One region of the Kribbella qitaiheensis genome, then DNA from elsewhere that is predicted to be linked to it. Evidence: predicted binding sites of a transcription regulator. Region 1 holds the regulator's gene; the other holds the start of a gene.

Region 1 (5,856 bases):
GTCCAGTCGGAGTCGAATCGTGGAGCCTGGATGGTGCTGGTCGGCGGAGCGGGTGTGGCTGTCATCTGCGGTCTGCTGACCGTGGTCGCTCGGCGTAGGCGAGTGCTCGCCTGACCTTCGAGAACCGATGAGGCCGCAGGCTCCGACAGCTGCGGCCTCTAAGGTTGCGTGCGTGACCAACGTGAGGGCGTCCCACATCGTCTGGGACTGGAACGGGACTCTGCTCAACGACAACACCGTGGTGCTTGCCGCCGTCAACGATGTCTGCGCCCACTTCGGCCGGGCCGCGCTGACCTGGGAGGAGTGGCAGGGGTTCTACTCACGACCGGTGCGGCCTTGCTACGAGCGGGTGCTGGCGCGCGTCCTGACCGACGAGGACTGGGTCTCGGTCGATCGGCTTTACCACGATCGGTACGACCTGCTGCTGCACACCTCCGCGCTCGCCCCCGGCGTACCGGACGAGTTGCATTCGTGGATGGCGACCGGGCGCACGCAGTCGCTGTTGTCGATGTGGTTCCACTCGCAGCTCCTCCCAACCGTGGACGGTCACGGGCTGACCGAGCTGTTCCAGCGGATCGACGGACTGCCGGGGGAGCTCGGTGGCGAGTCCAAGACCGAGCACCTGGTCCGCCACCTGGAGGCGCAGAGCCTGGATCCGGCCGGCGTGCTGGTGATCGGCGATGTCGTAGACGACGCGGAGGCCGCGCTCGCGGTCGGCGCGCAGTGCATCCTGGTCGCTACCGGCGGGATGAACCGGGCGGCGCTCGAGGCGACCGGCGTACCTGTGACCTCGACCATTCCCGAGGCGGTCCGGCTGATCGCCTGAGCTGTCCAGGTGCTGGATAGAGAATGCTGCAAGGCGGGCTGCCTACCGTCGCCGGGTATGAAGCCCACGCGTACTGACCACCCCTGCACCCACTGTTCCCGGTGGACCTCAAGGTCGGCCGGCTGATGGCAAGGCGACTGCAATGGCAGCGTCTGAAGGACCGGCCGGATCTGGCCGCCGGCCCGGTTCGAACGGCACTCGACGACCTGGATGCCCTGGTCGCGCCGATCGACCCCGGACTGGCGGACACGGCCGCATTCTGCGCCGAGTACGGCGTTCCGCTCGAAGCGTCCGCGAACTGCCTGATCGTGGAGGGCCGCCGGTCGGCCGTCACGAGGGTAGCGGCCGTCGTCGTACTGGCGACCGCGCGTGCTGACGTCCGCGGCGTCGTCCGGCGACATCTCGACGTCCGCAAACTCTCCTTCACCGCCCACGACGACGCCGTCAGCCGGACGGCGATGGAGTACGGCGGCATCACGCCCATCGGGCTACCGGCTGACTGGCCGGTGCTGGTGGACGAAGCCGTCACCACGGCGGGCTCGGTGATCCTCGGCAGCGGGATCCGCGGCTCCAAGCTGCTCGTCGAAGGCTCGGCCCTCCGCCGCCTGCACGCTGCCCAGATCCTCCAGCTGGCGCTGCCCACCGTCGACGCCGACATCGAGGTCGCGCGCCCAGCCCTGTCCGGCTTCTAGCCCGTCTCCAACCCACCGCCCCAAGGGTGTGGTGGTGGGTACCGGTCGTGGCGAGATGGACAGCGAAAAGATGGACGCCGAGTTCGACGTGGTTGCCGACTGGACCAGGGCAGCGGTCGAGCAACTCGGTGCCGACCATGCGATCCCGGCCGGCTGCCGCGGCAGCGCGAGTCCCTCCGCGCTCGCCTGGCTGGCCGAGGCGCTCGAATTCACCGCCGGGACGAGGCTGCTCGACCTGGGTGCCGGGATCGGCGGTCCGGCGGCCTGGGCGGTCCGCCGTTACGGCGTACGGCCTGTGCTGGCCGATCCGATGGAAGGTGCCTGCCGCGCCGCTGCCCGGCTGTTCGGCCTGCCGGCTTTCGAGGCGGACGGGACGGCCGTTCCGTTGCGAACGGCATCAATCAGTACTGCGTGGTGTCTCGGCGTCCTCTGCACGGTCGAGGACAAGGCCGGCCTCTTGGCGGAGCTGCACCGAGTCCTCGCTCCCGGCGCCGGCCTCGGGCTCCTCGTCCTGGTCGCCCAGACCACCCACCTGGATCCGATCCCGGCGGGCAATTCTTTCCCGACCCAGACCGAGCTCCAGGACCTCTTGAGCCAGAGCGGCTTCACGATCGAGGAACAGGTCGCCGACCCGCGCGACACACCGTCCTCCTGGACCCGCCGGACCGACCGCGTCGACGCTTTGATCCGCCGGCAACACCACGATGACAAGGCCTACCTCCAGGCCGAGGAACAAGAAGACCGCCTCGGCGTGCTCCTCTCCAGCGGCCAGCTCAGCTCCCAGCTCCTCCACGCCACCCGCTCGAGCCGAGCCTGGAGCTGATCGGGGTCAGACGCTCCGGAGTACGGAGACCACGACGCCGAGGACGGTGGCCTGGTCGCCGTCGATGACTTCGTACTCCGGGTTGCGCGGTTCCAGGAACACGTGGCCGTTGCGGCGGCGATAGACCTTGACGGTCGCCTCGTCGTCGATCATCGCGGCGACGATCTGGCCGGAGTGGGCCTCGGACTGCTGCCGGACGACGACGGTGTCGCCGTCGCAGATCGCGGCGTCGATCATCGACTCGCCCCGCACCTTCAGAGCGAAGACGGTGCCACGCCCGGTCAGGCCGCGCGGCAACGAGAGGAACTCGTCGACGTGCTCGATGGCGGAGATCGGCGTACCGGCCGCGATGTCACCGACCACCGGCACGGAGACCGAGTCGTCAGAGGTCGACTCCGACGGGGCTGACCGCAGGAACGCCCGTACGTCGATCGGTCGCGACACGGAGGCGCTGCGACGCAGAAACCCCTTCTCCTCAAGGCTCGTCAAGTGCTTCGACACGGAAGAGGTCGACCGCAGGCCGACCGCATCGCCGATCTGCCGGCTGCTCGGGGAGTACCCGTTCTTGACCACACAGTCCCGGATCACCCCCAGGATCCGCTGCTGCCGCTCCGGCAACACAGAGGTGTCCAACTGACCGAACGGCTCAAGATCGTCGTAGCTCACCGCGAAATACTAGAGTGCGCTGGACCTCTGCCCGGTACCGCCTCGCAGGTCGGTGAAAGGTATCGGACAGTTCGGCTCGGATGCGCAGCTCATCAGGTCGTCGCAGCCGACGGCGAGGGCCGAACGCAGGGTTGCCGCGATCACCGATAGGTCGGCGATCCGGGTTTCGATGTCGGCCAGTTTCGTGGCGGCGCGTTCCTTCAGGTCCGTGCCGTGATGGTGACCGCCGACCTTGAGCAGGTCGGCGATCTCGTCCAGCGAGAAGCCGAGGCGCTGGGCGGCCTTGATCACGCGGAGGGTCGTCACGGCCTCGGGTGGGTAGAGGCGGTGGCCGCCGTTGGTGCGGTCCGGTTCGGCGAGTAGGCCGCGGCGTTCGTAGTACCGGAGAGTCTGGAGGTTGACTCCGGCTGCGCTGGCGACCTGGCTGCTGCGGAGCTTCATGAGAGTGCGGCGGTGGCTCGGGTGGCCAAAGCGTCGAGGACCGTACTGCGGGTCGGTGGGACCGTGGCGGTCAGGAGGATCTCGCCGTTGTGGCTGGGGGAGAAGGTGAAGGTGAAGAACGAGCAGCAGTCCGTTTCCCGGGCGGTGAGCGCTCTCGCGGTTTCCTCGGCAGCGGCGTCGAGGCGCAGTTCGAGAGCCGAGTCGGTGCGGACGACAGCTCGCAGGGAGGTTGCGAAGAGGTCGTCGAACTCGGCGACTCGTAGTGGTTGCTCGGCGGTCGGCAAGGTGCATGCATCGGGCACCCAGTTCTCTGTACTCATGGAACGACGGTAAACCCGTACCCCGGTACCGGATGCAAGCTGATTGGATGGTTGGTATGGGTGGCTCACTCAGCGGGCAGCAGCGGTTGGTTCTTGGGTGGTTGGCGGAGCTGGCGGTGCCCGCGGATGAGTTTCCGTCGGCGAGAGACGTTGGTGTTGTCGAGTTCGTGGAGCGGGTGCTTGCCGAGGATCGGCCGGACTGGTTGCCGCGGGTGGTGCGGGGGCTCGAGGTTGCTGGGATGGAGCCCGACCTTGACGTAGTACTGGCTGATCCGGACGGGGCGTGGCTGGTTCGGCTGCTGGCACAGGGGTTCTATGCGGGCGAGGGGCAGTACGACGGGCAGCCGGCGGCGTGGGTGATGGTGGGCTGGCAACCCGCTGCGGGTGGGCCTTGGGAGCCGGTCGAGTTGGAACTCGCAGTCACGCCTCGGGCGGCGTTGGCTGATCGGTATGACTGCGTGATCATCGGGTCGGGGGCTGGTGGGGGAGCGGCTGCGCAAGTGGTTGCCGAGTCGGGGCGGTCGGTGCTGGTGGTCGAGACCGGGCGGTACCCGGCCACCGATGACCTGACGCGTGACCATCTGCGGAACCCGCGCTCGGTTGTCGGGCTGCCGGCGCCGACCGACCCGGATCCGCGCGGTCGGCCGAGGGTGTCCGTCGTGGATGGCGAGCGTCGGGTGGTGCTGCCGCCCGACGGTCGCTGGGGCAACAACGCGTTCACCGTCGGCGGTGGCACTCGCGTGTACGGCGCGCAGGCGTGGCGGTTCGTCCCGCGTGACTTCCGGATGGCCAGCACCTACGGCGTACCGGAGGGGAGTGGGCTGGCGGACTGGCCGATCAGCTATGACGACCTGGAGCCGTACTACTCATTGGCCGAGCAGCGGTTCGGCGTGAGCGGTGGTGGGGTCGACCCGTGGCACGACCCGCGCTCGATCCCACTGCCGATGCCACCGATGCCCCGGTCCGCGACCACGCAGCGCCTCGCGGCCGCGGCCGAGCGGCTCGGGTGGGGGACTCTCGACGTGCCGCTGCTCATCAACTCTGAGGACCGCGACGGCAGATCCGGCTGCGTGCGCTGCGGACAATGCGTCGGGTTCGCCTGCCCGGTCGAGGCCAAGGCAGGCACTCACAACACTGCCTTGCCGGCCGCACTCGCCACAGGCCGCTGCACGCTGGTGACGGAGACGACAGCTGAACGGTTGGTCGTCGACAGCCGCGGCCGCGTCACCGGCGTAGCGCTGGTGGCTGCCGATGCCGACGGCCGGATCTGGCGGCGTACGGTCGACTGCGCGGACGTCCTCATCGCCGCCGGCGCCACCGAAACCCCACGCCTGTTACTGAACAGTGCGCACGACGGCGAACCAAGGGGACTAGGCAACAATCTCGACCAGGTCGGCAGGTATCTCCAGGCCCATGTGTACGCCGGCGCGGTCGGCCTCTTCGACGACGAGGTGGCCGAGCTGATCGGCCCCGGCGTATCGATCGCGACCTGCGACTTCCGCCACGGCAACGACGGGATCATCGGCGGCGGAATGCTGGCGAACGAGTTCGTCCCGACCCCAGCGGCGACGTACGACTACCTGACGGGCGCCGGCCTGATCCCGCGCGCGGGTTCGGCGGGCAAGCAGGCGATGCGGCGCGAAGCCCGGCGGATGCTGCGTGTGGTCGGGCCGATCCAGGAGGTTTCGTCGGCCGATTCCAGAGTGCGGGTCGACCCTGGCGTCGCCGATCGATTCGGCAACCCGGTGGTGGAGATCAGCGGATCAATTCATCCCGAGGACTTCCGCGCTCAGGCGTACATGAGTGAGAAGGCCAGACAGTGGCTGGCCGAAGCAGGTGCAGTCCGTACTGCGGTAGGCGGCGCCGGCACCCCCAACAGAGCCAGCGTCGGTCAGCACCAAGCCGGCACCTGCCGGATGGGCGACGATCCGGCCCGCTCTGTCGTCGATCCGGACGGCCGGGTCTGGGGGCACGACAACGTGCGGATCGTCGACGGCTCGGTCAACGTGACCAACGGCGGCGTGAATCCGGTCCTGACCATCCTGGCCGGGTCCCTGCGGACAGCCGCCCACCTGGTGAGCTAGCCGG
Region 2 (5,856 bases), 2.3 Mb from region 1:
GGGCCGTTGTGCTGGCTGCTGGTCTCGGCGCTGGTGGTCGGTCAGCGCGGACTGCCGATCGGCCTCGTCGCCTTCGGACTGCTCGCGCCGGTCGGGATGCCGATTCCCGTCGTCATGCGCTGGATCCGCAAGCACCGCCGGCTGGACGGCGCCTATCTCGGCCCGCTCGCGTTCGCGGCCATGGCCATCGTCACCGACATCCCGCTCTGGGTCTGCGCCGCCGTCGGCCTCGGAGCCGCGTTCCTCAGCCTGATGCTAGGAGCCATGCGGGGCTTCGCCCACGGCTGAGGCTCAGCTCGCGCGGGGCTTCGCCCACGGCTGAGGCTCAGCTCACGCTGGGCTTCGCGCCCGGCTGACCTCGGGTGACTCCCTCAGCGGGGTCACCTTTGACGGCTGATGGTTAGCTGACTTCTTCGACGGCCGGCTCTAGCTGGAGTACTCGTTGGGCGTCGGCGAGGACTGCTGGGGAGGCCAGGGACTGCCAGCGGGGGATCTGCTCCTGCAGGAAGGGGCGGAGCTTCGGGGTCAGGTCGGGAGCGTGGTCGAGGACGTCGAGCTCGTTGACGATCGTGAGGTCGACGAACTCGCGGAGCTCGGAGTTGCTCAGCTCTTCCGTGGTCCCGGTGAAGCGATCCGTCACCATGCGATGCTCGGCGAGATCCCGCCAGGTCGTCTCCCGGTCGCAGGATCCGTACCGGTAGACGAGCAGCTCAGCCTCGGGCCCGATCACTGCTTCCAGCACCGGTCGCTCGGTCTGCCAGTCGAACAGATGCGTCGGGAACCCGTCCGTGCCGTACGCCGCGTGTGCCAGGCCCGCGATCCTCAGGGTGTCGGAGGCACCGAGCGAGGTGAGCCGCTTCGCGACCCGGTGCAGGTGCACGTACAACGTGCCGCCCGCGTGCTCCAGCTCGTCCGCGCCGCGAACCAGCAACAACGATCCCAGGTCTTCGAAGGTGCTCATCTGACCCCTTCTGGCTTTCGGAGTGGTCAGGGCCCTGACTGGACCGGCCCAGGCACCCAAGGTACGGCCTGGTGTGCACCGCCGCCCAGGGATGCGGCGTGCCGGATCGGTCACACTGCGGACACCCACTGGGCACCCACAAGTCACCGATCCGGCACCTCCTCATTCACCTCTCCCAAGGCCTTCTGTGCCGGACGCCTCTGACACAGACCTCAGGAAACCCACGAGCACACAAACCCGCTCCGGCTTGTCCAGTGCCCCGTGTCGGTAGTTCCGTTGTGCTACCGGCGCCCAGGCACGCACCTGACCACCGCTATCACTAACTGAACTACCGACACGGGGCACTCGCTGACGTGTGAGGGAAGCACCCGTCGGCGGGACGCGTACGCCGGGAGGGAGTGCGGCTGGTGAGGGTCTACTAGTCGTCGAGCTCGGCGAGCGCCTTGCGGGCTGCTTCGAGCTCGGCCTCGAGGGCGGCGACCTTGGCGGCCTGCTGCTCGCGGGCTGCGTCGATGACCTCGTCGATCGGGCCGGACAGGTCTTCGTGCAGCTCCTTGGCCGCGCGCGAGACGGCCGCGGCGGCGACCAGCAGGTTCTTCGCGATGAAGCTGTTGCCCTGCTTGAGCTCGGCCTTCCACTCGCCGTCGGCGGTGCCGGTGACGGTCAGGGTGAGCTCGAGCGTCTTGGTCTTCTTCGGAGCGGCCTTCTTGGCCGGTGCCTTCTTCGGCTTCTCCTCGGCCACCGGAGCAGCCGGCTCGGCGACGTCCGTGTCGGCGGCGTCAGTGCCGGCCTCCGGCGCGGCGTCAGCGGCTGACGTGACCACAGCCGCCGTCTCGGTCGGCGAGTCGATCACCGCTTCGGGAGTGTCGACGACGTCGGTCTGAGCTTCTCCTGCAAGGGTGTCTACAGTCATCGTTGCGGCGATCTCCCTGAGTGACAATTGTCCCCGCCGGAGCGGGCTGGCGCTGAGAGTGTATTAGAACACACGTTCGACCCCCAGCGCCAATCGCCTCGCTGCACTACCTCCGCTCAGGCGGACTGCTCCTTGCGATCTCCCGACCAGTCGAGGTGGAACGCACCCTCGCGGTCGATCCGGCGGTACGTGTGCGCCCCGAACAGGTCGCGCAGCCCCTGGATCAGAGCAGCCGGCAGCCGGTCGGCGCGCAGGCCGTCGTAGTACGAGAGAGCCGCGGAGAACCCAGGAGCTGGAACGCCAAAAGTGGCGGCCGCGGCGACAACGCGACGCCAGGCGTCCTGCCCACTCACGACAGCGTCCTTGAAGTAGTCGTCGACCAGCAGCGACGGCAATGCCGCGTCCCGGTCGTACGCCTCCTTGATGCGGTCCAGGAAACGGGCCCGGATGATGCAGCCGCCGCGCCAGATCTTCGCCATCGCGCCCAGGTCGATGTCCCAGCCGTACTGGTCGCTGGCGGCCCGGATCGCGTCGAAGCCCTGCGCGTACGCGACCAGCTTCGACGAGTACAGCGCGTGCCGTACATCCTCGATGAACGCATCCCGGTCGATGTCCAGCTTCGCCTCCGACGACGGCCCGGCCAGTACTCCGGCCGCGGCCTCCCGGCGTACGACGTCGCCCGACAGTGAGCGAGCGAAGACGGCCTCGGCCATGCCGCTGACGGGGATGCCCAGGTCCAGAGCGACCTGGACGGTCCAGCGCCCGGTGCCCTTCTGCTCGGCCTGGTCCAGCACCACGTCCACGAACGGCTGGCCGGTGGACTCGTCGACCTGGCTGAGCACCTCGGCGGTGATCTCGATCAGGAAGGACTCCAGGTCGCCCGTGTTCCAGTCGCGGAACACGTCGGCGATCTCGGTCGCGCTCAGTCCGAGCACGTGGCGGAGCAGGTCGTACGCCTCGGCGATCAGCTGCATGTCGGCGTACTCGATGCCGTTGTGCAGCATCTTCACGAAGTGGCCGGCGCCGTCCGGGCCGACGTGCACGCAGCAGGCCTCGCCGCCGACGTGGGCGGAGATCCTGGTCAGCATCGGCTCGAGCGCGGCGTAGGCGAAGGTGGAGCCGCCCGGCATGATGCTCGGCCCGTTCAGCGCGCCCTCCTCGCCACCGGAGACGCCGGCGCCGACGAAGTGCAGGCCCTTGGCCTTCAGGGCGTCCTCGCGCCGCCGGGTGTCGGCGAAGTGCGCGTTGCCGGCGTCGACGACGATGTCGCCCTCGTCCAGCAGCGGCACCAGCTCCTCGATCACCGCGTCGGTCGGCTCGCCCGCCTTGACCATGATGATGATCTTGCGCGGCTGCTCCAGCGCGGCCACCAGGGCCGGCAGGTCGTCCGCCGCGGTGAACTCACCCTCGTGGCCGAACTGCTCGATCAGCGCGTCCGTACGGGCCTTCGAGCGGTTGTGGACGGCGACGTGGAACCCGTTGCGCGCCAGGTTGCGGGCCAGGTTGCGACCCATCACCGCGAGTCCGGTGACAGCGATCTGGGCTGGAGCTGAACTCATGAAATCTCCTGCGGGTGGGTGCTGGAAGCTGCGTGCGGGACCCAGTCTGTCGCGTCCGGCAACCCCTGGGCCTATCGGGTATCCAACCCTTGGAACACGTTTCCCATTCCGTCGCCGAGGGATTGCCAGCGATCGTCTCCAGTGGTAAACATCTGAGAAATCGATTTCCCGGCAACGTGAGGTCCGCCCATGACCGCAGTTCTGCGTCGCGCAACCGCCCTCCTGCTAGGAGCACTTCTGGTGCTCCCGGTTTCCGTATCCACAGCCTCAGCCACCGGTACGCCGTACGCGGTGGCAGGCGTAAGCGCCCGAAGTGCAGGCAACGGGCCGGTGGGCTGGGACGTCTACCGCCGGCTCGACCGGCTGCCGGAGCTCCAGAACGGGGTCCGGTCCAAGCAGTTCTCCAGCTTCGGCCGCGACGGCACCAACAACGACGGCTTCGACGGCACCTACTCCTGCCTGCGTACTACGGCCGTCGGCTGCGTCATCGCCGAAGCCCGGGGAGCGGGCGAGATCGCGTCGATCTGGTTCACCCGGGACGAGGGCGACGTCCGCAGGACCGGCAAGATCACCGTCGAGGTCGACGGCAAGACCGTCCTGGACGCGCAGTTGCAGGACGTCGTGGACGGCAAGCTCGGCTCGCCCTTCGTCTATCCGCTGGTCGCCAACGCCCTGCAGACCTCGGGCGGCGTCTACATTCGCGTGCCGATGCCGTACCAGAAGTCGATGCGCGTCACCGTGCGGAACAACCCGCTCTTCTACCACGTCGACTACCGTCAGTTCCCCGATGTGGCAGGCGTCAGCACCTTCGACCCGACCGACAAGGCCGAGGACGTCGTCGCGCTGCTGCAGGGCTTCGGCACGAAGGACCCCAAGCCGGCGGCCGCCGGTGCGAAAAACACCGCGAAGCCGGTGAACCTTGCCCCCGGCAAGCAACTCACCTTGGCCGACGACGCGGGCCCCGGTGAGCTCAGCGCGCTCAGGCTGAAGTTCCCGCAGATCGTCGGCCTGGACCTGAAGACCTTCGCCGACGACGGCCGCGCGTTCCTCGGCGGCAGCCAGTTCACGATGAAGGTCGACCCGGCCAACACCGGCGTGAAGCTGATCCGCCGGATGGATCTGCGGATCGGCAACCAGCGCGCGAAGATCTTCGTCGACGGCGTCGCAGCCGGTGAGTGGGCACCGTTGCCGGCCAAGGGTGCGCAATGGGCCGACCAGATGGTCGACCTGCCGGCGGCAGTGACCGCAGGCAAGTCGCAGCTCGTGATCCGCAACGAGTTCGTCTCCTCCGACCTCGACTTCAACGAGTTCACCTACTGGGCCGACTCCGTCGTCGGCGGCACGGTGAAGCGCACCGACACCCTCGACGTCGGTCCGGACCACCTCGCCGACGAGCAGTCCCACGCCTACTCGATCACCAAGGAGAACTGGAGCGGCTCGCACTCGATGCCGTACGCCGTCACGGCCGACGACGCCGCCCGGGTGAAGTCGTCCGACGCGCTGCTGGCCGGAGTACGGGTCCAGGTCACTGTCGACGGCAAGAAGCGGGTGGACGCTCCGCTCGGTGAGTTCTTCGGCTCGGGACTCGGTGAGAACGAGGTGCGCTCCTTGTTCTTCGCGATGGATCCGAACGGCTGGTATTCCGCGTGGTGGCCGATGCCTTATCTAGCGCGAGCAACAGTCAGCCTGGTCAACACCACGCAGTACAAGTTGGATGGGCAGGCAGAGGTCACTACTGCTCGCAGCGCACAAGCAGGTGTCGACCTGGCGACCGGGAAGTCCGGCTACTTCACCGCACTCTCCAAGCGCGGTGAGGCGACCTTCGGGCAGGACTGGGCGATTGCGGACGCCACTGGACGCGGCAAGTTCGTCGGGGTCTCGCAGACCATGGAGGGGCTGCAGCCGGACGGCAACACGCGTGGCTACCTCGAAGGCGACGAGCGCGTGTACGTCGACGGCGAGCGCACCCCGGCGATCCACGGCACCGGCACCGAGGACTATTTCGAGTCCGGGTGGTACTTCAACCAGGGCACCTACTCCACGCCCTTCCACGGCAACTCCGGCCACGAGGTCGCCGCGGGCGAGTGCAAGAACGAGTGCGACAGCGCGTTCCGCCTGCACATCACCGACGCGGTCGACTTCCAGAACCAGCTCACCTTCGGAATCGAACACGGCCAGCAGGACGACCACCCGGCCGTCTACGGCACAACAGCCTTCCTGTACTCCGCCGCCCGGTTCGGTGCGCGCGAGACCGACCGGATCGACACCGGTTCGGCCGCCAGCCGTCAGCAGCACGGCTACGTCGACACAGGGACCGAGGCGGAGCTCACCAGCGTCTACGAGGGCGACCACGACGACACTGCGATCACCGACCAGGTCCGGTCGACCACTGCGCCGATCCGGTTCACGGTGAAGGTCGATCC

The links. The regulator LexA, encoded in region 1, represses DNA repair genes until DNA is damaged. The targets are predictions, from matches to a motif close to TCGAACANNTGTTCGA.
Region 2: F1D05_RS29265 (DUF6319 family protein) is a predicted target of LexA. The motif match lies at 1,939-1,954, and genes of this name have one in related genera.

Annotation. Positions count from the first base shown of each region.
Region 1 covers NZ_CP043661.1:285,987-291,842, forward strand. Annotated here, with positions in the region: gene F1D05_RS01255 (hypothetical protein) at 1-114, shown strand, start outside; gene F1D05_RS01260 (HAD family hydrolase) at 173-826, shown strand; gene F1D05_RS01265 (YbaK/EbsC family protein) at 928-1,518, shown strand; gene F1D05_RS01270 (class I SAM-dependent methyltransferase) at 1,553-2,341, shown strand; gene lexA (transcriptional repressor LexA) at 2,348-3,007, opposite strand; gene F1D05_RS01280 (MerR family transcriptional regulator) at 3,017-3,448, opposite strand; gene F1D05_RS01285 (hypothetical protein) at 3,445-3,768, opposite strand; gene F1D05_RS01290 (GMC oxidoreductase) at 3,825-5,852, shown strand.
Region 2 covers NZ_CP043661.1:6,136,453-6,142,308, forward strand. Annotated here, with positions in the region: gene F1D05_RS29255 (hypothetical protein) at 1-288, shown strand, start outside; gene F1D05_RS29260 (DUF6817 domain-containing protein) at 401-961, opposite strand; gene F1D05_RS29265 (DUF6319 family protein) at 1,380-1,874, opposite strand; gene gndA (NADP-dependent phosphogluconate dehydrogenase) at 1,991-3,433, opposite strand; gene F1D05_RS29275 (DUF2961 domain-containing protein) at 3,623-5,856, shown strand, end outside.